2 regions of the Peribacillus sp. CSMR9 genome follow, and region 1 is predicted to be linked to the other one. Evidence: predicted binding sites of a transcription regulator. Region 1 holds the regulator's gene; the other holds the start of a gene.

Region 1 (16,921 bases):
TGTTTGGTCCAAATAGTATTCTTCCCAATCCATATCGGATTTCCCGTCTTCTTTGGGGAATCTTTTCAGGAACTTTCGAAACATGAAAAAGCCACCTATGCTCATCAAAATAATTAAAAGGGCTACCCAAAATAGAATAAACCATAAAAACCATCCACTAAGCAAAGTACCACCTCATATGTATAGAATGATCGTCACTATTATTATAGACAGTAACCCATATCTTTACAAGACTGGCAATGTAATCATTCCGGATCGTTCACTTCCAGCAAGACCAGTGAAAAATCCCCTACGGCATTTTCTTCATAAAGATTCGTGACCGAAGTCGCATAGTTAAAGATCTCTGCTCGAAATTCCTCGTTTGACTGAGGAATCTTTAAATCAAATACCATTTGATAAAGCAGTGTTGTAATACCATGATATTCACTATTTGTAACCTTGAAATTAAAACTGACTTTTCTAATTTCTCTACCTTCAGAATCCTTTACATTTTCAGTAAGAAAATCAGTAACATGCAGTGGAACATCATTTAAAATGACCTCATCTACCATTTTATCAACATCTCCTTTAAATGTGGTTAAAGCCATGTTATCACTAGGGTTCTTCCTGCGCCAATGATTCAGCCTTGAAAAGCTCAAAAAACCTGAGTCATTATGATATCGACTCAGGTTTCCTGGATTATCCCTTTGATCCTATTTTACATGTATCACACCATATTACTTCCACTTAAACTGGCAGCTTTGACTTTTTTGTATTGATATAGCATGGCAATTCTCCATGGAACGATCATAGCAAATGCAAGTAAGAAAAACATACCACTCAAGACGCCGACTTCAATCGTGCTTCCCAGCATCAGTTTCGCCACCAGCCGTATCACCATGAGACCAATCAATATGAATATAAACGCTTTAGAGCGCAGGATATAAATTTTTTCATCTCTAACTTCGAATTTGGATGTTTTAATTAATAGGATGGAAAACAACATCCCTGCAACAAGAGCCTCCAATAATTCGTATCGAGTGACCCGGAACATTGGAAAAATAAACATCAAAGCACCCGTACTCATAAACAGCGGCGGTAAGATGATTTTCTTTTCGTTCACTGGTTTTTTCGTTTCCTTCATCCGTAACATGAAAACACCCATAGCCATCACAATCGCTATACCTGTTGATAAATATATCATCAAACCATCCCTTTTAATTAAAAATAGGTAAGTACCATTAAAAATTATATATGACTTCAATTAATAAACAAAGTATATATTACCTATTTGAGATAAACAAGGAGCGTGTTTTTAATTTAGCGACCTATTGATGGCATTTAATACCCTGCTCTCGACAAAAGGCTTGACGATAAAAATCTTTCGCCCAAGCTTCAACAACCATTTTTCTGCTGACCCATCGAGCATATAATTATATCCTTTGCAGCCCAAATTTTCTTCTTAATTTCTTCATGATTGGCATGGTAATATCCATCGTCACCAGGCCGAATCAAATTTCGAACAGCACAATAAAACCTAATCAAGGAAACTCCCATTAGAATAATTTTGAAAAAATAACTTATTATGGACTAAAACCCCGTAAAGCCACCGAATAGTCTAGACAGGACTGCTATTATTTTGGTCATCCAATTAAAAAACAAAATCACACCCATTACAATCATTAAATATCCGCCAATCTTCATGATGTATTGGCTGTACTTTTTGATCCATTTCAATTTTCCGACAAAGAAGGATAATATGAAAAACGGGATGGCAAAGCCTAATATATAGGCAGTCATATAACTCATGGCAGCGCTAGAGTTAGTCGCACCCAAAGAGATGACAGCACCCAATAGTGGGCCAGCACAAGGCGTCCATCCAGCCGCAAAAGCAAGTCCGATAAGAATCGAACCTATATATCCGCCAGGTCGGTTTTTAAATTCAAAACGACTATCCTTCATCAAAGATTTCGGCTGAAAGATTCCTACAATGAATAATCCAAAAATAATAATCAGGATCGCACCAATCTGACGAATCAATTCTTTGTAATCCGAGAAAAAAGAACCTAAAAAGGTCGTACTAAAACCAATTGCAATAAAAACTAGAGAAAATCCAAGAAGGAAGAATAAAGTATGCAGCATACTTCTACTTTGGAGCATGGCGTTCTCTGATTTGATTTCACCAACACTCATACCAGTGATATAAGATAAAAAGGCTGGATAGAGCGGTAAGCAGCATGGCGAAATAAAACTCAAGAAGCCCGCCCCAAAAGCTAAAAACATATTAATATCATTCAAATGAGCTCACTCCTATGTATGTCAACCTATAAACATTGTAACAAATAAGATAAAAAAATACATTTATGGAACTGTGAATATTTAATGACAACTAAATGCCAAACATTTAAAGGAGAAGGGGGCCACAGCTTAATTTTCATTAAGTTAACTTATTTGAATTCATTAGTCCGAGCCGATATAATTGTTATATTCATACAAATTTTACAACAGAACACATAAATAAAGGGTACCATGAAAAAATGTTGGGGCCAGAAAGGAAATATAATGGCTAAAAAGAATGAATTTCTCGAACAGATTGAATTAAAGAGAAATGAACTTATCAAGATTGTCGCTAAAGATGGTTTAAACTCCCATGTTGCCGTTGAATATAGCCAGCAACTTGATCAATTATTAAATAAATATAATGAACTTTTTTATAAAACTGGTACAGGTTTTTAATCCCGTTCATCTCCCATTGATAACCACCCATGTTATTATATGATTTATTTTAACGGTCAATCTCTCCTTTTTTGATTCTTTCTCCATTCGAATACATAAGAATAACCTTTTCTTTCTATATAAAAAACAGGCAAACGCTACGGGCGCACTGCCTGTTTTTCATTAAAAGGATGCACATTTCAACATTAACATCTTGTGTCGGTTCATAGTTTGTCACAACAAGAACAATAGGAAATCCAGCTAAGATGGAATTACTGACATTGATTATCAGGTAATATTGGATCCATCTAAGGTATCCTATATGAATTTATTTAATAAATGGCGTTTTAAAGCCTCATATACGCCGATGAAAGGGAAAACTTAAATTGAATACCATCAATAAAAGGGACACAATCAAATTGCAAATGTTCATTATTTAAATATCTTTAAGTAACAAACAGTTTTAAACCTTTTCATCCTCCGCCTACAATCAACAATATTAAACAGGCTCCTATTCTTGGCCGGCGCCTTAATAAATAAAATTGAACTCCATATACTATGTCCTATATACATGTACAGGAGGGCATTCGTTTGAAGACTTTAATTATGGCTTTATCAGTTTTCATCCTTTTTTCATCATTTGACACTCCAATTATTCATGCCATTACTTCAAGTCGAGAGGTATATGAAAAAACAGGTAATGTTATTTGGGAGGGCAATACGAAAGAAAAAATCGTAGCCATAACTTTCGACGACGGGACACATCCTTCGTATACACCTCAAATCCTCGATATATTGGCTAAATATAACGCCAAAGCTACCTTTTTTGTTTCTGGTAATAAAGTGAAAAGTAACCCTGGCATTTTAATGAGAGAAATAAAAGAAGGTCATGAAATTGCCAATCACACCTATCATCATTATTTTGATAAAAATATGACCGCTGATTTATTATCTTCTGAATTAGATAAAACAGCTAAAGTGATTTGGGATATTGCCAAATACAAACCTATGCTATATCGTCCTGTAGGTGGACTTTATAACGATATAATCATCAATACAGCTGTAAAAAAAGGATATATGGTTGTACTGTGGTCCTGGCATCAGGATCCCCAAGACTGGAAAAGACCTGCTCCAAATAAAATTTCCACTCATATCATTAAGTCGTTACGAGCTGGCGATATCATTCTCCTGCACGATTGGAGCGACCGTCCCCAAACGGTGGAGGCGTTAGAATCGACATTGGATTATTTATATAAAAACGGCTATGAATGTGTTACGGTGTCTGATTTATTGTTTCGCTCCAAGGTGAGTTCACCCGATTTTTTCAGAACCTTTCCTGTTGAATGAGCCATAAGAGTTAAATTTATGTTTGACAAATCACTCAAAAAATATTATCTCTAATTAAAGATAATTTAATTAGAGATAATTTAATTAGAGATAATATTTGAGATATTTTTTTAAAATAAATCTCGAATTAAATATATCTAAATTCAATATAAATTCCAGGAGGAATCATAAATGATTGGTATAGGTTTATTAGTTATACGTTTAGCAATCGGATTATCGTTTGTTGGTCATGGGGCTCAAAAATTGTTTGGATGGTTTGGCGGTCATGGCTTGAAAGGTACTGGAGGCTGGTTTGACTCGATTGGCATGAAGCCAGGAGTTACCATGGCCCTATTCGCTGGTCTATCAGAGCTTATTGGCGGAGCCTTATTTGCTTTAGGTTTCCTTACACCCTTTGCAGGTATATTAATTGCAATTACAATGCTCGTTGCGATTGTTAAAGTTCACGGAGCAAATGGCTACTGGGCAACTCAAAATGGGTATGAATATAATCTTGCCATTCTTTGCAGTGGCGATTGGTGTAGCGATAACCGGAGCTGGCACGTACTCACTTGATTCCTTTCTATTTTAAGATGGATATTTTAATCCAATATGAAAATACGGAGTGGGTTCAACCCACTCCATGTTTTTTTCCACAATTTGATCCTCATGAAAGCCTGTCATTCGATTTTTTATCAGACCATGCCGGCATCCTCTTTGAAGGGAAAGTAAATGTAAACAAAAAGAAGACCTGATCATCATAATGACTAGGTCTTCTTTTTGTTGTTCACTTTCTCCAGTGCTATCGAATTCTTGTGACAAGATAGTATCGTTAAATTTTATTAAATATGGAGACCTACCTATTCAATCCCCGGAAACCAGCCTGGAGAATGGATGATCGCTTGCCATAATGGGTCTGGAATATCAAGTTGCTGCTGATTATCCTTGTTTATTTTTGTCACGATTTCAGTTTCCCTGCCTTGTTCCACTTTTTGTACCCATTCAGGATCAATTATGATTTCACGGCCTAATGCGATTAACGGAACCCCTGATTGCAGTGCTTTGATTGCATCATCCGCTGTATAGATGGAACCAACACCGATGATAGGAACTTGATCACCGATACGTTCTTTTATAATTTCTATCCGAGGTCGGTCAACCTCCGCTCCCCGTCTTGCTTTTGACCAAAAATCCATTAATGAAACATGAAGATAATCCAGATCCTTTTTCACTAATCCATCAATTAATGCAAGGGTATCATCCATAGTGATTCCCGGTGTTTCCGGTTCCTCCGGTGAAAAGCGATAACCAACGATGAACGGATCATTTGCATGTTCAGCAACAGACTTTTTCACTGCATCCACAACCGCTAATGGAAAAGTCAGGCGCTTTTCAAGGGTCCCTCCCCACTTGTCTTCACGACGGTTTGAATGGGGCGAAAAGAATTGCTGAAGCAAGTAACCATTTGCTCCGTGAATTTCGACACCGTCAAAACCAGCTTCAATGGCACGCCTAGTTGCTTCACCAAAGTCTAGAATGATCGATTCAATTTCTTTTTCAGAAAGTGGGCGAGGTACTGTTTTACCTTCGCCTTCCGATGGGATATTGCTTGCACTGACGACATCGCCATTCGGGATTAATTCCGGTGGAACCTCGCGGCCGCCATGAAAAATTTGGAGGATTGCTTTAGCACCTTTCGCTTTAATTGCTGAAGCTAAGCGGCTAAGACTAGGAATCATTTCATCCTGATCACCGCCAAATTCTCCGTGGAAACCTTTTCCATTTGCCGACACGTAGGTACAAGCCGTTATAACCATGCCTACCCCCCCAGACCGACGTTCATAATAGTTAACTTCGGCATCGGTTACAGTCCCGTCAGGATTCGAAGAGAAATTTGTCAAAGGCGCCATCACCAATCGATTTTTTACTTCTATCCCTTTTCCTAGATTGAACGAATCAAATAATGGTGTAAATTTAGAATTCATTTAGTAATCCTCCATTTTGTTACCAACCCTTTACAGGTATTGGTCGGTATAAGTCCTTTTTTTATTTAACACATACTACTCATGCATGCTTTTCAATCAATGCCGCAATCGCTTCTTTAGGCTGTAAGCCAATTGCTTGATCTACTTTTTCTCCATCTTTGAAAAGAATAAGGGCCGGAATTCCCATCACTCCATAATCGCTTGTCGTAGCTGAATTTTCATCCACATTCAATTTTACGATCTTAACCCGATCACCCATTTCAACATCAATTTCATTAAGGATTGGGGCAATCATTTTACATGGTCCGCACCACGGTGCCCAAAAATCAACCAGTACTAAACCTTCCTTGATTTCACTAGCAAAATTATCATCTGTTACATGTTCTATTGTCATGATCATGGCCTCCTTGTATTATCCGATATATTATGGTTTTGACTCATCATCTATTTAAATCAAGTTTCCCGATTCTATTTCCCGGGATAAGAAACTCGGATTTCCTGATATTTATTTTCGGATGGATTTTAATCGATTCCAATTTACCGGATAACTCCATAAACCATGTTTCATCCTTAGATAGTAAAGCCAAATCAATTAATGCCAAAAGATGACTTTCGTTACTGATTTCTAGATCAGGCAACTTTTCAGTCCATTTACTCGGAATCGAAATCGATTTCCCGACCGCTTTTTCATTGTCACTTTCCACCACATTCACTTTAACGATTTCTCGATTCGCGCTTACCGTTTCAATGTAACCATGGATAAGTTCTCCATCTCTTGATCTTCCCTGCACCCAATCCCCATTATTTAACTGATTATTTCCGGCCATTTTTAACACCCCTTTTATATTCTATTGTTATCAATTATTAACTGTAAAAATAAAATGTACAGTAGAGACAAAAGAAAAAACTAAATCAACATCACGGACATTGTTTAATTTTTTCCAAAAAAGTGCTGAGAGTAATATCTTCTAAATATTTTTCAAAATATAACTCAGCTTCATCGAAGATTTGATCCATGACTACCTGGGTATTGGAAGATATGACACATTTTTTCTCCGGATTACCTGTACACCACTTTGGCTTCAAGGTTCCATGCGAGACCGTTATATAAATATCTGCCAAACTCACCTCTTCAGGGTTACAGTCCAGAATATAGCCTCCGCCCACACCTTCTTTAGTCTTAACAAATCCTTTATTCCGTAAGCAGCTCATCATTTTCCGAATCCTTGCCGAGTTTGTACAAACGTTTTCTGCGATAGACTCACTGCTAGCCATATGATCTGGTAGATAAGCTAAATAGACCAAACTATGCACAGCTATTGTAAAATCACTATTCACTTTTTGCATCCTCCTCAAGGAGATTACTGTAATCTTAATATTTACAGTTGATAAAGTCAACTCAAAAAACTCAACTTTGTTGATCTGTTTATTATTGCAATGAAATTTCCCCCTATCAAAGGATAGAGGGCACTTCATCAGTTAGCTTTTGGAAAGCGGAACCATTTTTCACAAACTCGCCAAAATCTTATTGTTGAGAAAGATTCAATGCCGTATTAGCCGCTTTAAATTCACCTGCGCTTGCTCACTTATATCCTGAGGATGATAATATCCTTTTGAAACCATATAATCACTTATGATCCCATGTGTTTCTACAGCGGACCTAAGCTGTTCCCGTAATGCAGCCCTCAGTTCAGGTGAAGCTGTTTCAGTTACAGCGAAAGCCGCATTTCTAATTCCTGATTTGGCAGAAATCAGAAAGTCAGTTGCAATCACCTGATCGGTCATTCCACTCATACCCGCCATATTTTGCAAAAAATTGGTCATTATTTCCCCTCTCCTTGATTAACCAGAATTTCCTGTAATCTTTGAATTTGCTCTCTGCCGCTGCTGATGTCTTGTAATAGAATGTTTTTTAATTCCGTATCTAGAACTAATCCGTTCATTATAGAACTTTTAGATAGACAAAGGCTTTTGAAATTCAATATTTCATGCAACTCTAACGTTTCATGCAGTCCTAACTTTCCCATTAAAAGTATCTCTCCTTTCATTTACATTCACTTACTTATCTTTCGTTGTTCAAATGGTCTTATTCATTGTTTCTTAAAGAAGGTAAAACCTAGACCCCCTGTATACCAATGAGTTGAATAGGGAAAATTACTTTTGTTACATACACTTAGGGGGTGATTGGATGGAAAATGAAAAACTGGCCTTTCATGAGACCATGGAGACGCATGAAATAATAAATTTTAAAACAATAAGCTTGATGAAATCCAAATTAATGCAAGGAATTTGTTTCGATAATGATTTAAAGGCACTAATGGAAAAAGACGTACAGCAATCCATAATAGCCATTAATGAACTGAAAAGTTTTTACCAAGGTGCCCGAACAAACTATATACAATGAGGTGAACGTTATGGAAATGGATTATTTAGATCCCCAAGGCGCTGAACATATGCCTGAAATGGCTGATTCTTCTTTTGCCCTGGATTTCCTACTGTCAATCAAAAGCGGGATTCATACGTATGCAATAGCTATAACGGAAACAATAAGTCCAGAATTGGGACAAGCCCTATACCGGCAAATGGAGCAATCCATTGATTTACATGCCGAAATATCCGATTTAATGATAAGTAAAGGCTGGCTTTATCCAAATGATATAGGAAAGCAAGGTGAATTGGATTTGAAATCAGCTGAAATGGCAATCAGCATCGCTCGGATGAGGTTATTCCCTAACGATACAGATAGACTCGGGATGTTCGCAACGCCAAATAAATAGAGGAGGAAGTTTTATGAAAGCCGTAACTTACCAGGGCAATAAAAACGTGCAGGTCAAAGATGTTAAAGACCCCCATATCAAAAATTCAGATGATATTATCGTAAAAGTTACAACTTCAGCCATTTGCGGTTCGGATTTGCACTTGATTCATCAAATGATTCCAAATATGCCAACTGATTATGTTATTGGCCACGAGCCAATGGGAATTGTCGAGGAAGTCGGTCCAGGTGTAAATAAGTTAAAAAAGGGAGATCGTGTAATCATCCCCTTTAACGTTAGCTGCGGAAGCTGCTGGTATTGCGAGAACGACCTTACAAGTCAGTGCGATAACTCAAACCCTCATGGCGAAATGGGTGGTTTTTTAGGATATTCAGAAACAACTGGTGGGTATGCGGGAGGACAAGCAGAATACATGCGGGTTCCTTATGGAAATTTCACACCTTTTAAGATTCCAGAAGACTGTGAGGTAGAAGATGAAAAATTGGTATTACTCGCAGATGCAGCTTCAACTGCATTTTGGAGCGTAGACCATGCAGGAGTTAAACCTGGTGATACAGTTATCATTTTAGGCTGCGGTCCCGTTGGATTACTCGCTCAAAAATTCGCTTGGTTCAAAGGAGCGAAAAGGGTCATTGCCGTCGATCATCTCAACTATCGTTTGGAACATGCTAAACGGACAAATAAAGTCGAAATTGTTAATTTCGAACAATATGAAAACGTAGGGGAATATCTCAAAGAAATAACTAAAGGCGGAGCCGACATCGTAATTGACTGTTCTGGCATGAGCGGTAAAATGACTCCTATGGAATATCTTGCAACTGGCCTTAAGCTGCATGGAGGTGCCATGGGTGGTATTGTAATTGCCTCCCAAGCCGTGCGTAAAGCTGGAACCATTCAAATAACAGGTGTTTACGGAGGGCGTTATAACGGATTTCCGTTAGGAGATATATTTCAAAGAAACGTGGATATCAAGACCGGACAAGTTCCTGTTATCCCTTATATGCCATATCTCTATAACCTTATATCTGAAGGAAAGGTTGATCCTGGCGATGTCGTAACCCACGTACTTCCAATCGATCAAGCTAAACATGGTTATCAAGTATTCGATACAAGGACAGACGGATGCATTAAAGTGGTGCTGAAGCCCTGACATAGCAGTGATATTTTGTAGGTTACTGAATTTATTGACTCCAGGTACTATTGTTCAAGCTATTTAGCTTAGTTCACAAGTTCAAGTCCACTATTGCTTCTCTTCTAGTTCCAAAACCTTTATTGCTTCCCATCCTCATAAATTGTTACCAATGATATTCAAACTCCAAAATAAAAGCCACTTTTCCTGAAACTCGTCCAGGAAAAGTGGCTTTACGTTTAAAAAGGAAGATAAACTTAATTATCACTTAAATCAATTGAAGGTTCGATCCTTACGTGGTTTATCGTTATAACTTTACATTTATCCTATCTTTTTATAAAAACAAGGTTATAATAGCGGTATTTCATGCTTATTATTTTGTTTGTTGTTTATTCATGGCGCTCATCATTTGATTAATTTTCTTTTGGGATGGTTTCATACCCATTTGCATCATCATCATTTTCAGCATCTGTTCGTTAATTGGCGGATTTTTCTTTAAGTAATCCATCATGTATTTACGAGCGATGAAAAATCCCAGCACTACTCCAGCAATCAATGCCAGTACGCCAACTAGAATGTAAACCCACATACTATTTCCTCCTTCGTGTTGTCTAACATCAGTGTACTAGACCAAAGGTTATTATACAATACCCGCTACCGAAAAGTCCCCCATTTAGACAAATTTTCTTTCTTTTATCGGTTTTAACCAACCGTATTTTTCGTGTTCAAAATCAATGGCTAGAAAACTCGCTTCATATTTTCGAATGCATTCAAAGAAAGCCGTCTCCGCTTCATAGTCTCCTTCAGCTTTAAGCGTAATGGACTCATCCTGGATGATTAACACGCCTTTACTTGATCCGTTTGTTTTTTCTAAATAGTATTTTCCATTTTGAGACCAAAAATTCATCTTTTTTTGTAAACGTTGTTCAATTGCTACCTGCAACTGGATAATGGGGACTGTTTTGGTGACAAATTCGATTTGTTTTTGCAAAATACTCTTCAGTCTGCCCCTTGCTTGAATATACTCCAAAAACAAATTGAAAAATAGCTTTTCTCTTCCATAATAATGATGGGCAAATTCATCTTCGATTAAAAAGATTTGATAGGTTCTCATCAGCCAACGCCTCCTAGCATTCCTATTTTGGTCACCAGAACAACTTACCATCAGGACCTTCCATTATTTCTACCCTTGATGACTTTCCCCTTTAACTGACACGTTTAAACGAAAATTATTTATTCTCATTATATATTGACAAACTAAAAAGATATGTTGTTTGCTGGAGAAATTTTTTTCTTTTTTTGTCGAATGGATGCTATCCCAGAGAATAAGAGCACTTTCAACATACAATTAGAAGGTTCGATAAAAAAACTGACACCAAACTAGTTGGTGTCAGTTCCCCATTACTATTATTTAAGCATTTCTTTAACACGAGCAACTACATTTTCTACAGTGAAACCAAATTCCTCCATGATCTTACCGCCTGGTGCAGAAGCTCCAAAATGATTGATGGCCAATATTTCACCCTCATCACCTGCATAACGATCCCAGCCAAACGGTGAAGCCACTTCAATAGCTAGACGTTTTTTCACTGCTGGATTGATTACACTTTGTTTATATTCTTTAGATTGAGTTTCAAATCGATCCCATGATGGCATGCTGATTACCGAAACATCAATTCCATCGTTCGCTAAAGCTTTCTGTGCTTCCACAGCCAAGTTCACTTCAGAACCAGTCGCAAGTAGTAATGCATCCGCTTCTTCTTTCTTAGCAGCGGATATGATGTAAGCCCCTTTTGAAACACCATCATAAGCAGTTTCGGAAGTATCTTTTATTGTTGGCAACCCTTGACGAGTCAGTACAAGGGCAGTCGGTTTATTTGTAGACTCCATAGCCACTTTCCAAGCTGCTGCCGTTTCATTGCCATCAGCTGGACGGATTACCCCTAGGTTAGGCATTGCCCGCAATGATGCTAATTGTTCGATTGGCTCATGTGTCGGTCCGTCTTCCCCTACAGCAATGCTATCGTGGGTGAAGACATACGTTACAGGTAGTCCCATCAGTGCTGCCATTCTTATAGCAGGACGCAAATAATCAGAGAATACGAAGAATGTACCTCCGTACACTTTTAATCCACCATGAAGGGTCATTCCATTTAAAGCCGCACCCATAGCGAATTCACGTACACCGAACCATATATTACGGCCACTGTAATTACCAGGTAATAGATCTGTCTCACCTTTGATGGCAGTATTATTAGATCCTGCTAAATCTGCAGAACCACCAATGAAGCTAGGGACCTTTTTGGCAATTGCATTCAATACTTCTCCGCTTGAAGCACGGGAAGCTAATGTTTTTCCTTCTTCATAAACCGGAATTTCCTGATCCCACTCAGCAGGCAGTTCACCTTTGATTGCCAGCTCCAATTGCTCGGCTAACTCAGGGTGTGCTTCTTTGTAATTTTTGAACAATTCATTCCAAGCTTCTTCTTTTTGGGCGCCTGCCTCTACAACAGATTCATTGAAGTGAGAATAAACTTCTTCTGGAACATGGAAATCCTCTTCGAATGTCCATTTATAAGCTTCCTTAGTCAACTTCAGCTCATCTGCACCAAGCGGAGCGCCGTGAACAGCAGATTTACCTGAACGGTTTGGTGAACCGTAACCAATAACCGTTTTCACTTCGATTAATGTTGGACGTGCCTCATCGGTTTTCGCTTCTTCAATCGCTTTGGCAATTTCCTGAAGATCGTTCCCGTCCTCAACGCGGACATATTGCCATCCATAAGATTTGAACCGGTTTGCTACACTTTCACTAAATGATTGACTTAAGTCGCCGTCAAGGGATATATCATTAGAATCATATAAAACGACAAGTCTTCCAAGTTGCAGATGTCCTGCTAATGAAGCCGCTTCTGCAGAAACACCTTCCATTAAATCTCCATCCCCACAAATGCTATATGTATAATGATCGACCACATTATAAGATTCACGGTTATAGCTTTCTGCCAAGTGGCGTTCTGCCATTGCCATTCCGACTGCCATTGCAATACCTTGTCCAAGAGGTCCTGTCGTTGCATCTACCCCAGCGGTATGTCCGAATTCGGGATGTCCTGGAGTTTTACTTCCCCATTGGCGGAAGCTTTTCAAATCATCGATAGATAAGCCATAGCCCGATAAATGAAGAAGGCTGTATAACAGCATAGACCCATGACCAGCTGAAAGAACGAAGCGATCTCTATTAAACCAATCTGGATTTTTCGGGTTATGATTCATATATTCAGTCCATAATTTGTACGCCATCGGCGCTGCACCCATGGGCATGCCTGGATGGCCGGAATTAGCCTTTTCAATTGCATCTATCGATAATGTACGAATCGTATTGATAGAAAGTGCATCTAATTTATCTAACATATCGTAAAACATCCCTTCCTGTAATGTACCTCTTTATATTATAGTGACCAGCATAATATCACAACTAAAAACACTATTTACAACCCCGATATTACAATATTTTCTGGAAATTAAAGAAGTCCCCTATTTAGATTAAGCTAAATAGGAGAATACATACATGAATGCACTCCCTTTTTAATCCTTAAAGCTTAAAATGGGGTGTTTCATGATAATAGTCCAAGCATTAATGTAAGTTTCTTTTTTCTTTAATATTCTTTATCTTTTGAGGAGTGACGTCATTACCTTCTGGATCAACGACTTTCACGTGCTCCAACGTATCGGACATGGACCGTCTGAATGTTTCTAAATACTCACTTCTTAATTGGGTTTGCTCTTTCGCCTCGACTTCCGTTAAACCTTCAGCCTTTGCCTTTTTAGAAAGTTCATTAATACGGGCTATTTTTTCTTTTGATAGCATAATTTCGCTCCTTCGTAATCTGCGGATATTGTCATGGTATTAAAAAAAAAGCGAAATTACAAGTTCTATGATTGACTTTCCTGTATATTTAGTTGATGTTCGAGAAAACGCCTGTTCACCGTAGCTTTGGATACATTGTATCCAAAGCCCCTTAAAGTGGCTGCGATTTCTGCAAATGTCAATCCATTGGCCCGGAGTTTAATAATCTCTTCAATGGGAATTTCCATACGTTCCCTTCCAGTAGAATTCCTTTGGTTCTGAAGATTATTTTGAGGGCGGTAGCCTTTTTCAACGGCTCTTATCATCCCGCGTTTTATTTTTAGGTTATGTAATTTCCTTTGATATTCCTCTACAATACCGACTATCTGGATGACCATGGCATCCGAATCCGATAACTCTATTTCCCCATCGTGTGAGAGCGTATAAATTTTCACGTCTTCTTTAAGGATGACATGGAAAAGGGCTATTTTGGCATTCCCTCTTCCTAGTCTTGTTTCGTCCTGGATTAATAGAACTTCGGCTTCTTTGGCTTTAAATAGTTCGATCATGTCAAAAATGCCATCCCGGTTTAACTCATAACCGCTTTCCTGCTCCTTTATTATGGAAACAACTTCCATATCCAACTTTTCGGCCAATTTGACTAATTCATCTTCCTGCCTTGCCAATGATGTCTCCTGTGACTCTTTTTCTGTGCTAACCCTACAATAGATTATTGCCTTCATAATACCCTACCTTCACTGCTTACTGCTGACTTGCCAAATTCTGAACAAGTTCTTCCCCTTTAACCGGTATGACAATGACTTGACCAGGTTTAATCGAATCTGCCCTGACTCCATTATGCTCTTCTATCCAACCAATGAATTCTTTTTTTGTCAAATCAGCTTCATCATATTTTTCGGCAATTCCCCATAGGGTGTCGCCTTCACCTACTTCTATAGAAAGGAAATCTTTTTTTTGATCATTGTCCAATGTACAAGAGAATAAAATTGAAAAGATGAATACTGATCCAGCTAACAGAATCGTATATACATAATTTTTGTATATTTTTTTCATAAATATCCCTCCAAAGCGAATGTTCGTTCGTATGTCATGTCAAAATTATAATACGAACGTTTGTTTCAGTCAACAACTAAATTCGAACTTATGTTTGTATAGAGTTGGGGGCCATGCTATAATGGAGCAAAGAACATTGGAGAAGAGGTGCACATATGACTAAACTATCAAAACGGCAGCAAGATATCCTTGATTTCATTAAAGAAGAGGTCCGCCAAAAAGGGTATCCACCTTCCGTCCGGGAGATTGGCGAAGCAGTGGGACTTGCATCAAGTTCAACAGTACACGGGCATTTATCCCGCCTGGAAAGTAAAGGTCTGATAAGACGTGACCCAACCAAGCCGAGGGCCATTGAAATACTGAACTTGGAGGAAGCGAATAATATCCCCAAAGCTAGTGTCGTGAACGTGCCGTTACTTGGTAAAGTAACCGCGGGCATGCCGATAACTGCAATTGAGAACATAGAAGAATACTTTCCGCTTCCCGAAAGCATGGTTCCACATGATGACCATGTTTTCATGCTAGAAATCATGGGCGAAAGTATGATTGAAGCAGGAATTCATGATGGAGATTATGTCATCGTGAAACAACAAAGCAGTGCCAATAATGGAGATATCGTCGTGGCCATGACGGAAGATGATGAAGCCACTGTAAAACGATTCTTTAAGGAACCGGATTACATAAGGCTTCAGCCTGAGAACTCAAATATGGAACCAATTATTTTAAGAGATGTTTCGATACTTGGAAAAGTAATAGGCTTATATAGACAAATACATTAAAAGCGCTAAACGCGCTTTTTTTTGTTTGTTTAATTTATGTCCGAAATTCTATCATTATGCATTTGGAAGACTAGGGTTGAAATATTTTTTTAATAGAAGCGTGTTTTCATAGGAGTATTAACACATTATTCATTTATGGCGGTTGATAGGCAAAGTATCGCTTTCTGGATATATGTACTTTAGGAAAAATATGAAACCATAAAATTAATAAAGAGCGAGATAAAACCCCGCTCCCTGTAAATGTTCATTTCACTCTTAATCTTTGGTTCACTTTAATAAGGTTAAGATCGACCAATCCATTCCACTGTTGAATCTGCATTTGCGTAGAACCATATGCTTTTGCAAGCGCAGATACGGAATCCCCTTTTTTGACGATATGATAGACCTCTTCGATGCTTTCATCGTATTTAGTTAAATCGCTTGTTTCGATTAGGTTCGCCAGTTTTTCTATATATTTCGGATCCGAGGCGTAACCCGCATCGAATATTGCTTTGAGTGCTTTTTTGTAATCTTGTTCTCCAATGACGGCTGTATACAAACTTCTATTCCATGAAGTTCCCTTTACATATAGATTGGCAAGATCTCTTAGACTTTCTTCCCATGTTGGGTATTTTCTGAATTTGTTCCATACTTGAACGGATGCACCGTTGACGTATTCCATTGTTTGTATAATGACTGACTCGCCCTTAAAATCACCTTTTGTACCGAATATATTCTTTCCTTGATTTGCTAAAAAGCTTGTCCCATATCCACTCTCCAAACAAGCTTGTGCAATGATCACAGAAGGCAAAATTTTAAATTCCTTTTGAATTTTCAGCGCATATGGAGCAATTTCCTTAATAAACGTTTCCTTGCTCATTAGAACCTCCATTATTAAGACTCACTTTCTTAACTGGTTATCTTCATTCATATCGTATTCTAAACCATGAAAAGGGTGACAGCATGTCCAGCAAAAAAGGTACTGATATTTGGTTAATTGTCTTCACTATGATCAAAAAAGAGCAAGCATACATTGAGCGGCTTCACATTGAACTCTGAAAGTCTTCGAAACTTGTTGTATCAACTTTCATTGATCAATCGTTTATATTGCATTAATTAATATGGTATAAATCCTTTGTAAATGGTAAAAGTTAATTGTGAAAACTTCTAAGGTGGTGACATTATGGACTTCCCAACCATCCATACAAACTTTTGGGATGCAGTGATAGCCATTCCTACCATCATGACACTTACTCAACTTATTAAGGTCATGTTTCCAATTCCTCCAAAATTCATCCCTGCCATCGCTTTGGTTCTAGGCTTATTCATTT
Region 2 (16,921 bases), on a different contig from region 1:
TAGTTGACCGTGTCGGAGCTGTAGCGACAATTGCTGAAGCCGACAGGGATATTTTAAAACAGCATGAGCTGGATAAAAAGGATCTGGAAGAAAAGCAAAATGCCGTTGAAACGAAGCTTGCCAGTTTACAAGTGGCAAAAGCTGAACTATTGGAAATTCAAATGCAACAAAAGCAGCAGAAGCAAGAAAAGGACGCATTGGTTAAGAAATTAAAGAAACAAACTCAAGAACATGAAGATGTGAAGATGGGCTTAGAGGAAGAAAAAGAGAATCTTGCTGCTCAAGAAAAAGCTATCAAGTCAGCCATCAACTTAGAGCATCAACGTCTTGCCGAATTGGAAGCAGCTCGTAAAAAAGCGGCAGCCGAAGCGCAAAAACGTGCAGAGCAAGAAGCGGCTCAAGCGGCAGCACAAGCAGCATCTCGAGCATCCGAATCTAAAAAACAATCTACTTCTTCAGAATCCAGTGCAAAAAGCAACAGTTCATCACCATCACCTTCACTCTCTTCGTCTAATGTAAGTCAAGTGCCAGCTGTATCATCGGGTACTTTCACTAGACCAAGTGCAGGATATGTATCATCAAGAATGGGTGAACGTTGGAATAAACAGCATGCCGGCATCGATATTGCTGCTAGCGGAACGGTTCCAGTAGTAGCGGCAGCCGACGGAGTCGTAAGCCGTTCTTACTTATCAAGTACATACGGTAACGTCATCTTTGTTACCCATTCAATCGGCGGTCAGCAATGGACTACTGTGTATGCACATTTAAGATCTAGACAAGTAAGCGAAGGTTCTGTTGTTGCCAAAGGCCAACAAATTGGCATCATGGGTAGCACTGGACATTCAACCGGTCAGCATTTACACTTTGAGTTACATAAAGGGCCATGGAATTATAGTAAGTCAAATGCTGTTAATCCATTAAACTATATAAATATTTAATACCCAATATATCATCGGAAAAACAGATTAGGATAAATTCCTAATCTGTTTTTTTGTGGTGTATCATTTTCTTCAAGCATATTCATTCCAATCCCCACATATAGTGAAATACATATCAGGGTCAGAAATGGGGATAAATATGGTCAAAAAATGGGTACTTCCTCTAGCAATCATCATGTCACTAGCCATTGGAGCAGTGGGGGGCATATATTGGACAAGCTTCCCGGATAAGAATGAAGCAAAGGAAGAAAGTCAAACAATACCGAAGGATAAGGAATGGGCAAAAGTGGAACAAGCTTACGGTTTGATCGTAAGCCAGTATGTAGAACAGGTGGACGGTTCTAATCTGGTGGAAGGTGCCATCCAAGGGATGCTGTCAGCTTTGAAAGATCCTTATTCCGTATATATGGACAAGGAGACCGCTAAGCAATTCAATGAAACCTTGGACTCCTCTTTTGAAGGAATAGGGACTGAAATTGGAATGGAAGATGGTAAGGTCATAATTGTATCTCCTTACAAAGACTCGCCTGCCGAAAAAGCTGGATTAAAGCCGAAAGATCAAATCCTTAAGGTGAATGGTGTAAGTGTAGAAAGTTTAGATCTATATGAAACACGCCTGAAAATCCGTGGCGAAAAAGGGTCACCCGTAAAAATGGAAATAAAGCGGGCAGGGGTTGCCAATCCACTTGAATTCAATATGGTTCGTGCTGAAATTCCATTGGATACCGTATTTTCATCAATTAAGGAAGTCGCCGGAGAACAAATAGGTTACATCGAGTTGACTACATTTTCGGAGAATACTGCCACTGATTTCAAAAAACAGATGAAGGAGCTGGAAAAGAAGGGAATCGAAGGCTTGGTCATAGATGTACGAGGCAATCCAGGTGGCCTTCTTTCTAGTGTGGAAACGATTCTTGGCGAGTTCATCACAAAAGAAAAGCCCTATTTGCAAATTGCAGAAAGAACGGGAGAAACCCAATCGTTTTTTACAAGCCTTAAGAAAGCGAAAGATTATCCCATTGCCGTTTTGACGGATAAAGGCAGCGCATCAGCCTCGGAAATCCTGGCTGGCGCCATGCAGGAGGCGGGAGGTTATCCATTGGTCGGCGAGAAGACCTTCGGGAAAGGCACAGTACAGCAAGCTGTACCGATGGGTGATGGCAGTAAGATTAAACTTACATTATATAAGTGGCTGACGCCTTCAGGCAACTGGATCCATAAAAAGGGGATCAAACCGACAATCAAAGTAAAACAGCCAGATTACTTTAATGCCCATCAGCTGGCCGTTGAGAAGGTCCTGCAGCGGGATATGAACGATGAACAAATCCAGTATGCACAAAGCATTCTGAAAGGAATTGGATTTGAACCGGGTCGTGAGGATGGTTATTTCGATTGGGGTACGGAAGTCGCTGTAAAAGCATTCCAAAAACAGTTTGGACTGAAAGTGACTGGCAAGCTGGACGCTAAAACCGCGGCACATCTTGAATCCGCCATACTGGAAAAGATCCAGGATGAAGATAATGATATTCAATTACGCACGGCTTTGAATTATTTAGTGAAATAATGCGAAGGCACCGCAGCTTAAGGAGCGGTGCTTTTTTTGCGCTTGATCAAGCTTCCGTCTGGAAACATGAAGGCAGTGTAGGGGAAACAAAAGATAAAGCTACTTTTTCTGCATCTTAATAGGCAGGGAGGTTACATTTTTGATAGAATAGGAGGTATATGACCAGAACGAAATTCAACAAAATTTTGATTACTTTTGAGGATGGTGGATAGAAATTGACAACGGATTGGCTGATAGCATGCTTAATGGGATTAGGAAAACTCTTCCTTCATCCTTTGCTTTATGTTTCGATTGCATATTGTTTATTCATCGGCTATCTTCGCGTTAAACGGGAACGCCATGATTTTAATACGAAGATCTACAGTATTTCCATGGAGCTGCGTTCCATGTTATCTCAAGGGTTGATATGGGGATTAATCCTTTCTGTCCTCACGTTGGCTTTGGGACTCACCATTCCCTTGGCGGCGCTGTTCATCATGGCAGGGGTTACGATCTTGTCTATGTTATCCATGAAAAGGAGGTTCGTTTCCCCCGTTTATACGGTGGGACTCACTTTCTTTATCCTTTTCTTTTTATATGATAGAGATATCAAGCTGACGGTATTTCAGGATGCGTTTAATCAGCTGGATCGGTCCGTATATCCGACACTTGTTATTTTGATAGGGTTATTGCTGATTGCTGAAGGGTTTTTGATTGTAGGCAATGGAAGTAAAAAGGTATCCCCACAGTTGGAGGTATCCAAGAGGGGGCAGCCGATAGGTGTGTATGTTTCACAGCGAATCTGGCTAATTCCAATGTTCGTTATGATTCCAGGAGGACAGCTTCCAGCGCCTTTCGAATGGTATCCGGTTTTTTCAATCGGGGCCATAAATCTGTCGCCAATCGTGCTTCCCATTTTAATCGGCTTCAAGCAAAAAGTTCATGGGACGCTCCCGGAACAGGCCATTAGGGCGCAAGGCAAAAAGATTGGAGCATTGGGATTTGTGATTACTCTATTAGCGGCAGTTGGTTACTGGTACCCGCCATTGGCAATCATTACGGCCATTTTAGCAATCCTGGGTCGAGAATTCCTGCATTATTCCCAAAAGGCAATGGATGAAAAGCTCCCTTTTTATTTTTCAAAAAGTAAGCTTGGTGTCCAGATCTTAGGCATAATCCCTCAATCTCCGGCAGATAAGATGGGGTTGCTTAAAGGGGAGGTCATTTCGAAAATAAATGGTGTCGTCGTCAGGGAAGAAGAAGAGTTATACAGGGCGCTCCAAATAAACCGGGCGCATTGCAAGCTTGAGGTCATCGATAATAATGAACAGATTCGTTTTGTGCAAAGAGCCTTATTTGACGGGGAGCATTACGAATTGGGCATCTTGTTCGTTGACGATCAATTAAAGGAAAGTGGACAAGCGGGGTAAGTCATTAAAGCGTAGCGCATGAATGTAAAGTAAAACGGCCTTTCTCGAATCTTATATCGAGAAAGGCCGTTTTTCAGAAGGATCGCGATCCTGTCTTTTTACTTTTTAAGCATGATTTTTTCTATATCGTCCAGCATTTTATTAGCTGCTATTACTCCGCCGGCCGTATTCCATGTTGCGTCACTAACCTCATAAGCATTTCCTTTTTTGACTGCATCAAGGTTTTTCCAAAGTGGATCATTAGTCCACTCTTTTGCAGTGCTTAGTGCTTGTTTGTCTCCTTCAGGAGCGTAGGTGAAGTAAAAGAGAATATCTCCATCCATTTTAGGGATGGCTTCTTTCCCAACCTCGATGGCAAGGTTGCCTAATTTATTATTTGGAGTGAACAGTTCCTTCTGTTGTTCTGGACGTTTAAATCCTAATTGATCGAAAATCACTCCAGAGAATGAATCTGTATAATAAATACGAGTTGTTCCAGCCATGAAACGAACAATGGAAACTTTTTGATTTACCTTATCACCCAATTTAGCTTTAAGATCTTCTGTGCGTTTATCGAATTTAGCAATTACGTCGTTTCCTTTTTCTTCAAGGTTCAAGGCTTTCGCATATAGTTTAAAGTTTTCTTTCCAATCTCCTCTTAGCGTTTCAGAAAAAACGGTAGGGGCGATTGCATTTAACTTATCATAAACAGCTTCTTGGCGTATCTTGCTTCCGATAATCAAGTCAGGCTTCAGTGATGCGATTTTCTCTAAGTTAACTTCATGTTCAACACCAACAACTTCGACCCCATCCATATCATCTTTAATATGGTCGTACCAAGGGTCACCAAGCCATGATTTAACGGCACCAACAGGTTTGATTCCTAAAGCAAGTAATGCTTCAGTGCCTTCATTTGTTAGAACGACCACTCTTTTAGGCGTTTTTTTCAATTCGGTAGTGCCCATGGCATGCTCTATTGTGTAGCTTGTGTCTTTTTTCTTGTCTTCAGCTTTATTTCCTTCGGCTTGATCCTTCGAATTCCCGCAAGCTGCTAAAAGGAAGACTGCAAATATTGTAAAAATCGTTAAAAATGACTTTATTTTAAACATCTATGTATCCCTCCCAATTTTAAAGCAAATGATAATCATTCGCACTTACCAGCATCATCATAAAATGAATATACTTTTCTGTCAATATATAATTGAAAATGATTCTCAAATTCATTGACATAATCCTGTTAACGCCAGTACAATTGAATAAAATAAGGATTTACAAACATGATTGGAAAGGTAACTGGTTATGTTATTAAAAAATTCATGGCAGAAATGGATGGGGCTATTCATTACCATTCTTTTGCTGCTGTTTTTACTATGCTCAAGCATTGTATACGGATATACAAATACAACATGGCAAATGGCCATTGATGCTTTTACCCATTTCAATGGGACGAATGAACACATTGTCATTCAATCAGTCAGACTTCCACGGGCCCTGATCGCATCGGCAATTGGTGCAAGTTTAGCCATCTCGGGGGTTTTGATGCAAACGCTGACTAAAAATCCCCTCGCATCTCCAGATATATTCGGGGTCAACGCAGGCGCGGGATTGGCGGTTGTCACTGGGGTCACCGTTTTTGGGATAAGCAATCTTCAAGTATTCACTTGGTTGTCTTTTATAGGGGCAGCCATAGCCGCGATAAGCATATATATGATTGGAAGCATGGGACGGGGCGGCTTGACACCGATGAAGCTGACATTGGCCGGTGCAGCCATGACTGCCATGGTATCTTCACTGACACAAGGTCTTCTCGTTTCCAACGAGGCCCTTTTAGAGCAAGTCCTATTCTGGCTTGCTGGTTCAGTTTCCGGAAGAAGTTTAGACAATTTAATAGCCGTCCTGCCTTATCTTACTGTTGGCTGGGGCATTGCCTTGGTCGTCTCCGGTAAAATGAATGTATTATCCATGGGTGAAGATGTTGCAAAAGGTCTTGGACTGAATATAGTTTTCCTTAAAATTGTTCTGGGACTGGCAATCATTCTGCTCGCTGGAGGATCAGTGGCGGTTGCAGGCCCGATTGGTTTTATAGGAATTGTCGTTCCGCATCTTACCCGTTCAATAGTAGGCATTGATCATCGCTGGTTGATTCCGTTCTCTGGACTTTTCGGAGCGGTGCTTTTGATCACAGCAGATATCATATCCAGGTATATCCTGATGCCTCGAGAAGTTCCGGTTGGAGTAATGACAGCCATAATCGGAACCCCATTCTTTATTTATATAGCTAGAAAGGGGTTCAGCGGTCGATGAAATCGTTTAAGAGCTTTCGTTTTTTTAATGAAAAAATATCATTCTTAATGGATAAAAGAGCCATGATCGTGATCTTTATATTATTTTTAGTCACTTCATTAGTATTTGTGATCAGTACTGGAGTGGGTGAAATGAATATACATCCTTTGAGTGTCCTCCAGGTCTTTAGCGGAGGGGGAACTGAGGGCGATCGGCTTATCATCCAATCTTTCCGGCTGCCTAGAATAATCGTTGCTCTATTGGTAGGGATGGGTCTTGCTGTAGCTGGAGGAATCCTGCAAGGGATGATTCGAAATCCACTTGCCTCCCCTGACATCTTGGGGATAACAGGAGGAGCGACTGTAGCGGTCGTTGGTTTCATGGCCATTTTTAGCGACAAGAATCATTCGTTAACGGTGAGCATCAATTGGCTGCCGTTAGCTGCATTCATTGGGGCGACAGTCGTAGCTTTACTTGTTTATTCCTTAGCCTGGAAAAATGGAGTTCCCCCGATAAGGCTTGTGTTGATCGGGATTGGGGTGATGGCTTTAATGAAGGCACTCACAACAATGATGATGATTCTTGGCCCAGTCTTTCTAGCGAGCCAGGCAAACCTTTGGATCACGGGATCAGTGTCAAACTCCAGCTGGAGTAATATTGCTGTGCTTGCTCCGTGGACGATTCTATTCCTTTTACTTGCCTTTCTGTATGCTAGAAATATTAATTTACAGGAGCTAGGCGATGACCTTGCAACGGGGCTTGGGGGGCATGTCCAAAAACAGCGATTTACATTATTGATGATCAGTACAGCATTGATTGGTGGTTCTACAGCTTTTGCTGGAGGAATAGGCTTTGTGGGATTAATGGCACCCCACATGGCTAGAAGGCTGGTTGGTTCGAGTTTTGGAGTGTTATTGCCGACTTCAGCTTTGCTAGGTGGCATCCTGGTTATGGTGGCGGATTTGGTTGGACGGACCTTATTCTCACCTTTGGAAATACCGGCTGGTGTCTTTACAGCGAGCATCGGGGCTCCATACTTCATTTATTTACTGTATAAAACGAGGAATTCGTAAATCCGGTAAATGTAGAAAGAAGCAGTCATCCTAGGGATGGCTGCTTCTTTCTTTCATTAAGCTTCTTTAGCTGCTTCGATTTCGATGGTTAGAGTGATTTGATCCCCGATTAGTACGCCGCCTGTTTCTAATGCTGCGTTATAGGTTAAACCATAATCACTGCGTTTAATTTTCCCTTTTCCGCTAAAGCCTGCTTTTTCATTACCCCATGGATCTTTTCCTTGGCCTTCGAAGGTGATGGCGAAAGTTTCTTCTTGTGTGATTCCGTTAAGGGTTACATTACCTGTTACATCGTATTCATCATCCGTGTTCACTATTTTTGTTGATTTGAATGATAATGTAGGATTTTTTTCTACATCAAAAAAGTCAGCAGAACGCAAGTGATTATCCCGATCTGCATTGCGTGTGTCAATACTGGCCACATCAACGGTAAACTCGATATCCGCAGTTGTTAGATCCGATGGATTTGCTGAAATGATTGCCTCGAATTTGCTAAAACTACCTTTTACTTTAGCAATCATCATATGTTTTACAGAAAATTCAATAGAACTGTGAGTAGGGTCGACTGTCCATTTTGTATTGGTCATGGTTATTCCTCCTGAATATTAATCTTGAACTTATATATCTTTAATTTGAGATACTTGAACTTAATGTAATTATAAGAGGTGAAAGTAATAGTGTCAACTGAAAGTTTTCCTTTATTTAGAAAACGTGTAAAAACCCTGTGCATTTAAGGGGCACAGGGCCTTTTAAGAAGAGGTGTGATTACCTTTCTTTATAAATTGTCATGTTGTTTCACTTGTTGATTAGTCACTTTACTCGGCCAAAAGGCACGTCGGCCAAGTAGGGCGGTTATCGCAGGAACCAGGAAAGGGCGTACGATGAATGTGTCCATTAACACACCCAGGGCGGTAATGAGCCCGAATTGAACCAATACTTGAATGGGAAGTGTGGCAAGAACGGAAAAAGTGGCTGCCAAGATTATTCCGGCGGAAGTGATCACACCGCTAGTTTCTGTAACGCCTTCTCTTATGGACTGCTTGATTGGCATCGTTTTTTTCTTGCGCCAAATGCTTGAAACCATGAAAATGTTATAGTCTTCTCCAAGTGCGACCAGGAATACGAATGAATAAAGTGGAATTGTCCCCTCTATGGCATCCACACCCATGAAATAGTGCAAGATTATCCAGCCTAAGCCCATAGCCGCAAAGAATGAGAGTATGACTGTTCCCATTAAATACACCATGGCTGTCATAGATCGCAAGTAGGCTAAAAGGAGCAAGGAAATCAGGACGATGATAATCGGGATGATCATGAATTCATCGGCTTTTACGGTATCCCTTTTATCAAATTGTGTCGCAGTTTGCCCGCCAACCCAAACTTTTTCATCAACTGAAGAGACATTGGCCGCCTTCAATTCTTTCTCCACCATATTGCGGATTTCTGGAATTGAATCAATGGCCTCGATATCATATGGGTTTATGTTGAATGTGACTTCATAGGATTGCAGATTTTTATTTGATTTACTTGTAACTGGATCAGCAACACTTTCAACGATGCTCATCCCTTTTAATGCATCCGACAAATCGATATCCTTACCATCCGTATCGACAACCACTGTGGCTGGTGCCAGTTCGCCTGGTGAGTAAGAGTTGGATATGACAGTATAGCCTTCCCGGGAGTTCATATCTTTAGGGAAAGAAGAGAGAATATCATATGAATATTTTATTTGCGAAGAATATCCAGCTAAAACACTGAAGATGATCAGGCATGTAAGAATGACGATCCATGGTTTGGTTGTGACGATATGACCAATCCAATTACCGATTCGGCCTGATCCTTTAAGTTTTTTGACGGCTTTTCCCTTTTTCTTAGCACGTGCTTCTTCCATTTCTGGTGTGCGAGGAACGATTGGGAAGAAGGAAGCCCTACCGAATACAGAAAGCAATGCCGGTACAAGTGTTAAAGCCGCTACCATCATGATTAAAATGGACAAGCTGAATGGTACAGCAAAACGGTGATAGGCTCCGTATTTGGCTACAAGCAATGTTAGTAGGGAAATGACGATCGTAAGGCCGCTCATCGCAATGGCGCCTGATGAATCTTTGAATGCCGCGATCATGGCATCCCGTTTACTTTCATGAGTCCTTAATTCACTTCTGTAGTGAGAGATTAAAAATAGACAATAATCCGTTCCGGCACCGAATAATAATACGGTCATGATTGAAATGGCCTGTGAATCGACTGTAATCCAACCATGGTCTGCCATGTATCCAAGGATCGGACTTGTGACAAGATAGGCGAAGCCTACTCCGATTAGCGGGATGATGGCTAAAAGCGGGGAACGGTAAATGAGTAATAAGACAACAAGTACAAGTATTACAGTCGCTAAAAGCAATTGGAAATCAGCACCTGAAAATAATCCCGTTGCATCGACGGATATCCCTACAGGGCCCGTCACTCGAAGGGATAATTCATCTGAATCCGTCGGGACCTTGAATGGGTCCGATCCAATGCGTTCCGATACTATTTCATTAATGGTTCCAAGATTTTTTTCCAGAATGGCAGTCCCGGTCTTTTCCTTAAAGAAAAGCGGCTGTACGAAAGTCGTTCCATCCTCTGAAACTGATTCTTGCAGAGCAGGCAATGGGATGTCATGAAGCGGTGGTAAAAAAGATTGCTGTGTAAGTGGGTTATCTGTAAGTTCTTTGGAGATGTACTGGATTTCGGCCAAGTCGGCTGCTGTCAGTCCTCCTTCCCGATGCCATGTCAGCAGGGCCGGTAATCCTGAAGAATTCGGAAACTCTTCGTTAATAAGTTCATCAGCCACGACAGAAGCAGAGTCTGCAGGCAAGTCAGCGGCATTATTCGCTGTTCGATCATTTACTGCAGGCAATGTGAAGGTTAATAGAATTGCTGTAATTATCCATACAGCAATGACAATCCAACGACTGGTTTTTCCAGTCATCATCCTGCCAAGTCTTCCTAATATTGATTCGTCCAATGAAGGCACCCCGCTTTTTGTTTTTTATCCTTACTTCATTATATTTGGGTTTTGCTAGCTTATACAAAAATGGGTATGCTCCCTTCATGCTTCTAAAGCTTCAATCCATCATGAATCCCGTTTGCAGCGTATCTTGATAGTTACTGGGTGCTAACAGTTTTTCTTCCGTAGGATTGGGAATGAATCCTGATCCAACTAAAATGGCAGTTGTTTATTAGCTCTAATATCCTGCAAATTACGCGTTTTTGTACCTCGATTCCTTATATGTTTTTTCGATTTTATGAAGCGGCGTTATTAATGGAGTGAAAATATACTTATTCACATATAGGAGAAAAGCAATTATTTATCTGATTTCTATTAAATTTGAAGATTGAAGAGTGAAATAAAGGGAATAGGGGAAAGTATAGTATGTTGGCTTTTATTAACAAAGGAGGGAATTTTTTTGTCTGATAAATCCAAAAAAACCAATGATGAAGCGCAAGAAACATTAACGAACAGGCAAGGGCACCCCGTAACGAATAACCAGAGTCTTAGAACTGTAGGGAACAGAGGTCCAAGTACACTTGAGAACTACGATTTCCTGGAAAAGATCAGCCACTTCGATAGGGAGCGGATTCCTGAACGTGTCGTGCATGCCCGTGGTGCAGGTGCACATGGTTATTTTGTTCCGACTGGTAAAGCAGGGGAAGAGCCGATTTCAAAATATACGAGAGCGAAGGTTTTTCAGGAAAAAGGTAAAAAAACACCGGTATTCGTGAGATTTTCATCTGTTATTCATGGAGGGACGTCACCGGAAACGCTACGTGATCCCAGGGGGTTTGCCGTAAAATTTTATACGGAAGATGGGAACTGGGATCTTGTAGGGAATAATCTGAAGATATTCTTTATCCGAGATGCCATGAAATTCCCTGATCTGATCCATGCATTCAAACCGGATCCGGTTACGAATATCCAGGACGGAAGAAGGATTTTCGATTTTTGCTCCAGCTCCCCAGAAACATTTCATATGATTACGTTTGTTTTTTCCCCTTGGGGCATTCCTGCCAATTACCGCATGATGCAAGGGTCAGGGGTAAATACTTATAAATGGGTGAATGAGGAAGGCAAGGCCGTACTTGTCAAGTATCACTGGGAACCGAAACAAGGGATCAAGAACCTGACACAGAAAGAGGCTAATGAAATACAAGCTACGAATTTCAATCATGCCACACAGGATTTATATGAAGCGATCGAACGTGGGGACTACCCGGAATGGGATCTAAACGTACAGATCATGAGTGATGACGATCATCCTGAATTGGATTTTGACCCACTGGACGATACAAAGATCTGGCCGAAAGATGAATTCCCATGGCTGCATGTCGGTACGATGGTATTGGATAAGAATCCGGAAGACTATTTCACTGAAGTGGAACAAGCTGCATTCGGCACGGGTGTCCTAGTGGATGGATTGGACTTCTCGGATGACAAGATGTTACAGGGACGTACTTTTTCTTATTCCGATACACAGCGTCACCGTGTTGGCGCGAATTACCTGCAATTACCGATTAATGCTCCAAAGAAACGGACAGCCACGAATCAGACTGGCGGACAGATGCAATATGAAGTTGGCAGGGGGGACCAAAGCCCCCACATCAACTACGAACCATCAACAGTTGGCGGTTTGAAAGAAGCTGAACAGACGGGCAAGGAGTATACACCTATGGTAGAAGGGAAACTTGTCCGTGAGACAATCGATCGCCAAAGCAATACGAAGCAGGCCGGTGAAACATTCCGTGAATTCGAAGATTGGGAAAAAGATGATTTAATCTCCAATTTAGTGTCGGCATTGGCTCCTGCCGACAAGCGCATTCAGGTAAAAATGATTGCCCTCGCTGAAGAGGCTGATGAAGAGTATGGCCGCAGATTGAAAGAGGGATTAGCCTCGGCTTCTGAAAATACTGAATCTTCAAAACCTCTGGGTGGAACGGATAACCCGGAGGTCGCAGTTAGAAAAGGACATGAAGCCGATCCATATTGATTGGTCTGAAAAGAAGCAAACATCCCTTTAAAAGGGGTTTGCCTCTTTTTTTTATGGGCATAATTGATGGATGGGTGGGTGGAACGATCTTCTAAGGATGCTTTTGAAAAACTAGTGGGAAATTAATTGGCAAAAAACTTCATAATCATTTAAACTGAAACTACTCTATTTTTCTCTTATAAAGGAGATGAAAAAATGATTAAAATTCTTTCTGCCCTTTTCTTTCCTTGTCTACTTGTCATGCTATTTTCAAGAGTCACCTATAACAATGTCGTGGGCCTTGTTTTAACTGTTGCCTTGATTACAGCTTCTGCATATAAAGGTTATACGCATACAAACTTATTGATCATCGTTGATGCCTTATCCCTTACAGTGGGATTTTGGTTATCAAAAAGAATGATGAAACGAACATCCAAGAGCGCCTGACATCAAAGGTGCTTTTTTTTTCTAAAAACTTTCCATTTCCCTCAACAAACTATGAGTCCATAAAACCAAAAAATAGAATGGATGTTCGCTTATTGCTGGTTTGTTTTGAGGCTATTGTGGTAGAATGAGTATATATACTTTCTTAAACCGGAATAAATAGAAGGGATATGCTCATGTCCCGTTTTCATATAAAAATATTTCAATAGGAGGCTATGCTTGGTGAAGGATAAGTTTGAGTTAGTCTCAAAATACTCTCCTCAAGGAGATCAACCTGCAGCAATTGAAATGCTTGTCGAAGGCATTAAAGAGGGAAAGGAAATGCAGACATTATTGGGGGCAACGGGGACAGGGAAAACGTTTACCGTTTCGAATGTTATTCAACAAATCAATAAACCGACACTTGTCATTGCCCACAATAAAACGTTGGCAGGGCAGCTTTACAGTGAGTTCAAAGAGTTTTTCCCTAATAATGCCGTTGAATACTTCGTCAGCTATTATGATTACTACCAGCCAGAAGCTTATGTTCCCTCCACTGATACATTCATCGAAAAAGATGCAAGCATCAATGATGAAATCGATAAACTGCGTCACTCGGCAACCTCGTCATTGTTCGAAAGGAAAGATGTCATCATCATTGCCAGTGTTTCGTGCATATATGGGCTGGGTTCTCCGGAAGAGTACAGGGAGATGGTTGTTTCTCTCCGTACAGGCATGGAAATAGACCGAAATGCCTTGCTCCACAGGCTCGTGGATATTCAATATGAGCGGAATGATATTGCTTTTCAACGGGGAACTTTCCGCGTTCGCGGTGACGTGGTTGAAATTTTCCCGGCATCACGCGATGAACATTGTGTACGGGTCGAGTTTTTCGGAGATGAGATAGACCGTATCCGTGAAGTCGATGCCCTGACTGGTGAAATCACAGGTGAACGCGAACATATCGCTATTTTCCCAGCTTCCCATTTCGTAACCCGAGAAGAGAAAATGAGGATAGCCATTCAGAATATCGACATGGAACTGGAAGAGAGATTAAAGGAATTAAGGGAAGATGAAAAACTTCTTGAAGCACAGCGCTTGGAGCAGCGGACCCGTTATGATTTGGAAATGATGCGGGAAATGGGCTTTTGTTCAGGGATAGAGAACTATTCCCGCCATCTAACGCTTCGCCCATCAGGTGCGACACCTTACACTTTAATGGATTACTTTCCAGAGGACTTCCTATTGGTCGTGGATGAATCACACGTTACCCTTTCGCAAATCCGGGGCATGTTCAATGGAGATCAGGCACGAAAGCAAGTGCTTGTCGATCATGGCTTCCGTCTGCCGTCTGCAAAAGATAACCGGCCTCTAAGATTTGAAGAATTCGAAAAAAAGGTCCATCAATCCATATTCGTTTCGGCAACTCCGGGACCATATGAACTCGAACATACGCCAGAAATGGTTCAGCAGATCATCCGTCCAACCGGATTGCTGGATCCAACGATTGAAGTGCGGCCAATTGAAGGACAGATAGATGACTTGATCGGTGAAATACAGGAGCGGGTCAAAAAGAACGAACGTGTCCTCATTACGACCTTAACGAAAAAGATGTCTGAAGATTTAACTGATTATTTAAAGGAAATTGGCATCAAGGTCCAATACCTTCATTCGGAAGTGAAGACCTTAGACAGGATAGAAATCATCCGGGAACTGCGAATGGGCAAATATGATGTACTTGTCGGAATCAATCTATTAAGGGAAGGCCTGGATATTCCGGAAGTGTCATTAGTGACCATTCTGGATGCCGATAAAGAAGGGTTCCTTCGCTCGGAACGTTCGCTTATTCAAACGATGGGCCGTGCAGCCCGTAATGCAAACGGCCACGTTATCATGTATGCAGACCGCATCACGAATTCGATGGAACTTGCCATCAATGAAACGAGGCGGCGCCGTGAAATACAGGAAAATTATAATAAAGAGCATGGAATAATGCCTCAAACCATTCAAAAGGATATCCGAGACTCCATCAGGGCCACACATGTAGCCGAAGAAGGAGAAGCGTATAAAGAAGATCTTGCACCAAGCCTCGCGAAGCTCCCTAAAAAAGAGCGTGTTAAAGTGATGGCAAGCATGGAAAAAGAAATGAAGGAAGCTGCTAAGGCACTGGACTTCGAGCGAGCTGCCGAGCTACGTGATTTATTACTAGAGTTAAAAGCGGAAGGGTGACGAAACATGGCAATGGATAAAATTGTGATAAAAGGCGCCAGGGCCAACAATTTAAAGAATATTGATATCACGATACCGAGAGACAAACTTGTTGTGCTAACCGGATTATCCGGATCTGGAAAGTCTTCCTTGGCCTTTGACACGATTTATGCAGAAGGGCAAAGACGTTATGTGGAATCACTGTCCGCTTATGCGCGTCAATTTTTGGGCCAAGTGGATAAACCGGATGTCGATGCGATTGAAGGTTTGTCACCAGCCATTTCCATAGACCAGAAAACGACCAGTCGAAATCCTCGTTCAACCGTAGGGACTGTTACGGAAATCTATGATTATTTAAGGCTGTTATATGCACGGGTGGGCAGGCCGACCTGTCCGATCCATAATATTGAAATCACCTCACAAACGATTGAGCAAATGGTGGACCGCATCCTTGATTACCCTGAGCGAACCAAGCTTCAGGTATTGGCACCGCTTGTCTCAGGCAGAAAAGGGACACATGCAAAGGTTTTGGAGGAAGTTAAGAAACAAGGATATGTCCGAGTTCGTGTGAACGGGGAAATGCATGATCTTAGTGATGAGATCACTCTCGAAAAAAATAAAAAACATTCGATTGAAGTCATAATAGACCGGATCGTCATTAAAGAGGGTGTCATGGCGCGGCTGGCAGATTCACTGGAAAGTGCTTTGAAGCTTGGCGAAGGCAAGGTCATCATTGACGTTATGGGTGAAGAAGAGCTGCTGTTCAGTGAACATCATGCTTGTCCATACTGCGGATTTTCGATTGAAGAGTTAGAGCCGAGGATGTTCTCCTTCAATAGCCCTTTTGGAGCCTGCCCGGATTGTGATGGTTTGGGGGCGAGGCTTGAGGTGGACCGTGATCTGGTCATCCCGAATAAGGAATTAAGCCTCCGTCAGCATGCTATTGCGCCATGGGAGCCGACGAGTTCTCAATATTATCCCCAGCTTCTTGAAGCGGTAGCCAACCATTATGCGATAGATATGGATATGCCCGTTAAAGATTTACCGGAAGATAAATTGGAGAAGGTCTTGCTTGGTTCAGGTAAAGATAAGATTTATTTCCGTTATAAAAATGATTTTGGAAGAGTGCAAGAAGGATATATTCCTTTTGAAGGAGTTTTAAGAAACATTGAAAGGCGCTTCAAGGAGACGAGTTCAGACTTTATTCGTGAGCAAATGCAGAAATATATGTCAGAACACCACTGTCCAACCTGTAAGGGTCACCGATTGAAAAAAGAGAGTCTTTCTGTGCTCATACAAGGGGCCCATATAAGTGAAACAACAGCTTTATCAGTGGAAGATGCGTTAGTATTTTTCGATAAGCTTGATCTGACTGAAAAGGAAGCTGCAATAGCGAGATTGATTTTACGTGAAATTCATGAGCGGCTCGGTTTTCTAGCCAATGTAGGTTTGGAATATCTGACGTTGAGCAGGGCGGCAGGAACATTATCAGGCGGCGAAGCGCAACGTATACGATTGGCGACGCAGATCGGTTCCCGATTGACAGGAGTCCTGTACATCTTAGATGAACCATCAATAGGGCTGCATCAGAGGGATAATGATCGATTAATTGAAACGTTAAAGAATATGCGCGAAATCGGGAACACCCTGATTGTTGTTGAGCACGATGAAGATACGATGCTTGCAGCGGATTATTTGATCGATGTTGGTCCTGGAGCAGGAGCCCATGGGGGAGAAATAGTGGCCGCTGGGACTCCGGAAGAGGTCATGAATAATCCTAAATCGTTAACGGGCCAATATTTAGCAGGGAAGAAATTCATTCCTTTGCCATTGGAACGCCGGAAGAATGATGGCCGTGTCATTGAAATAAAGGGAGCCAAGGAAAATAATTTGAAAAATGTTAATGTAAAATTCCCTCTTGGAGTCTTTACAGCCGTTACAGGAGTCTCGGGATCAGGGAAAAGTACATTGGTGAATGAGATCCTCCATAAGTCTTTGGCTCAAAAGCTGAATCGGGCCAAAGCTAGACCAGGAGATTTCC

The links. Region 1 encodes LexA, which represses DNA repair genes until DNA is damaged. Its sites were predicted from a motif close to CGAACATATGTTCG; they were not measured.
Region 2: the regulator LexA is predicted to act here: its motif matches at 12,771-12,784, upstream of uvrB (excinuclease ABC subunit UvrB).

What each region holds. Positions count from the first base shown of each region.
Region 1 covers NZ_JAOPHO010000013.1:15,703-32,623, reverse strand. Annotated here, with positions in the region: gene N9I19_RS09105 (DUF2621 domain-containing protein) at 1-165, opposite strand, end outside; gene N9I19_RS09100 (DUF3219 family protein) at 246-551, opposite strand; gene N9I19_RS09095 (CcdC family protein) at 707-1,183, opposite strand; gene N9I19_RS09090 (cytochrome c biogenesis protein CcdA) at 1,570-2,277, opposite strand; gene N9I19_RS09085 (aspartyl-phosphate phosphatase Spo0E family protein) at 2,542-2,715, shown strand; gene N9I19_RS09080 (polysaccharide deacetylase family protein) at 3,301-4,041, shown strand; partial or broken gene N9I19_RS09075 (DoxX family protein) at 4,213-4,612, shown strand; gene N9I19_RS09070 (NADH-dependent flavin oxidoreductase) at 4,881-6,005, opposite strand; gene trxA (thioredoxin) at 6,085-6,399, opposite strand; gene N9I19_RS09060 (IDEAL domain-containing protein) at 6,446-6,832, opposite strand; gene N9I19_RS09055 (RrF2 family transcriptional regulator) at 6,924-7,343, opposite strand; partial or broken gene N9I19_RS09050 (spore coat protein) at 7,531-7,829, opposite strand; gene N9I19_RS09045 (hypothetical protein) at 7,829-8,032, opposite strand; gene N9I19_RS09040 (spore coat protein) at 8,194-8,409, shown strand; gene N9I19_RS09035 (spore coat protein) at 8,420-8,782, shown strand; gene N9I19_RS09030 (zinc-dependent alcohol dehydrogenase) at 8,796-9,932, shown strand; gene N9I19_RS09025 (YneF family protein) at 10,285-10,500, opposite strand; gene sirA (sporulation inhibitor of replication protein SirA) at 10,585-11,025, opposite strand; gene tkt (transketolase) at 11,319-13,322, opposite strand; gene N9I19_RS09010 (DUF896 domain-containing protein) at 13,546-13,779, opposite strand; gene N9I19_RS09005 (YneB family resolvase-like protein) at 13,845-14,501, opposite strand; gene yneA (cell division suppressor protein YneA) at 14,521-14,832, opposite strand; gene lexA (transcriptional repressor LexA) at 14,988-15,611, shown strand; gene N9I19_RS08990 (glucosaminidase domain-containing protein) at 15,856-16,470, opposite strand; gene N9I19_RS08985 (hypothetical protein) at 16,774-16,921, shown strand, end outside.
Region 2 covers NZ_JAOPHO010000004.1:89,970-106,890, forward strand. Annotated here, with positions in the region: gene N9I19_RS04730 (murein hydrolase activator EnvC family protein) at 1-938, shown strand, start outside; gene N9I19_RS04735 (S41 family peptidase) at 1,078-2,502, shown strand; gene N9I19_RS04740 (PDZ domain-containing protein) at 2,718-3,911, shown strand; gene N9I19_RS04745 (ABC transporter substrate-binding protein) at 4,010-4,999, opposite strand; gene N9I19_RS04750 (FecCD family ABC transporter permease) at 5,190-6,194, shown strand; gene N9I19_RS04755 (FecCD family ABC transporter permease) at 6,191-7,246, shown strand; gene N9I19_RS04760 (YceI family protein) at 7,303-7,833, opposite strand; gene N9I19_RS04765 (MMPL family transporter) at 8,022-10,217, opposite strand; gene N9I19_RS04770 (catalase) at 10,693-12,270, shown strand; gene N9I19_RS04775 (CsbA family protein) at 12,466-12,696, shown strand; gene uvrB (excinuclease ABC subunit UvrB) at 12,916-14,901, shown strand; gene uvrA (excinuclease ABC subunit UvrA) at 14,908-16,921, shown strand, end outside.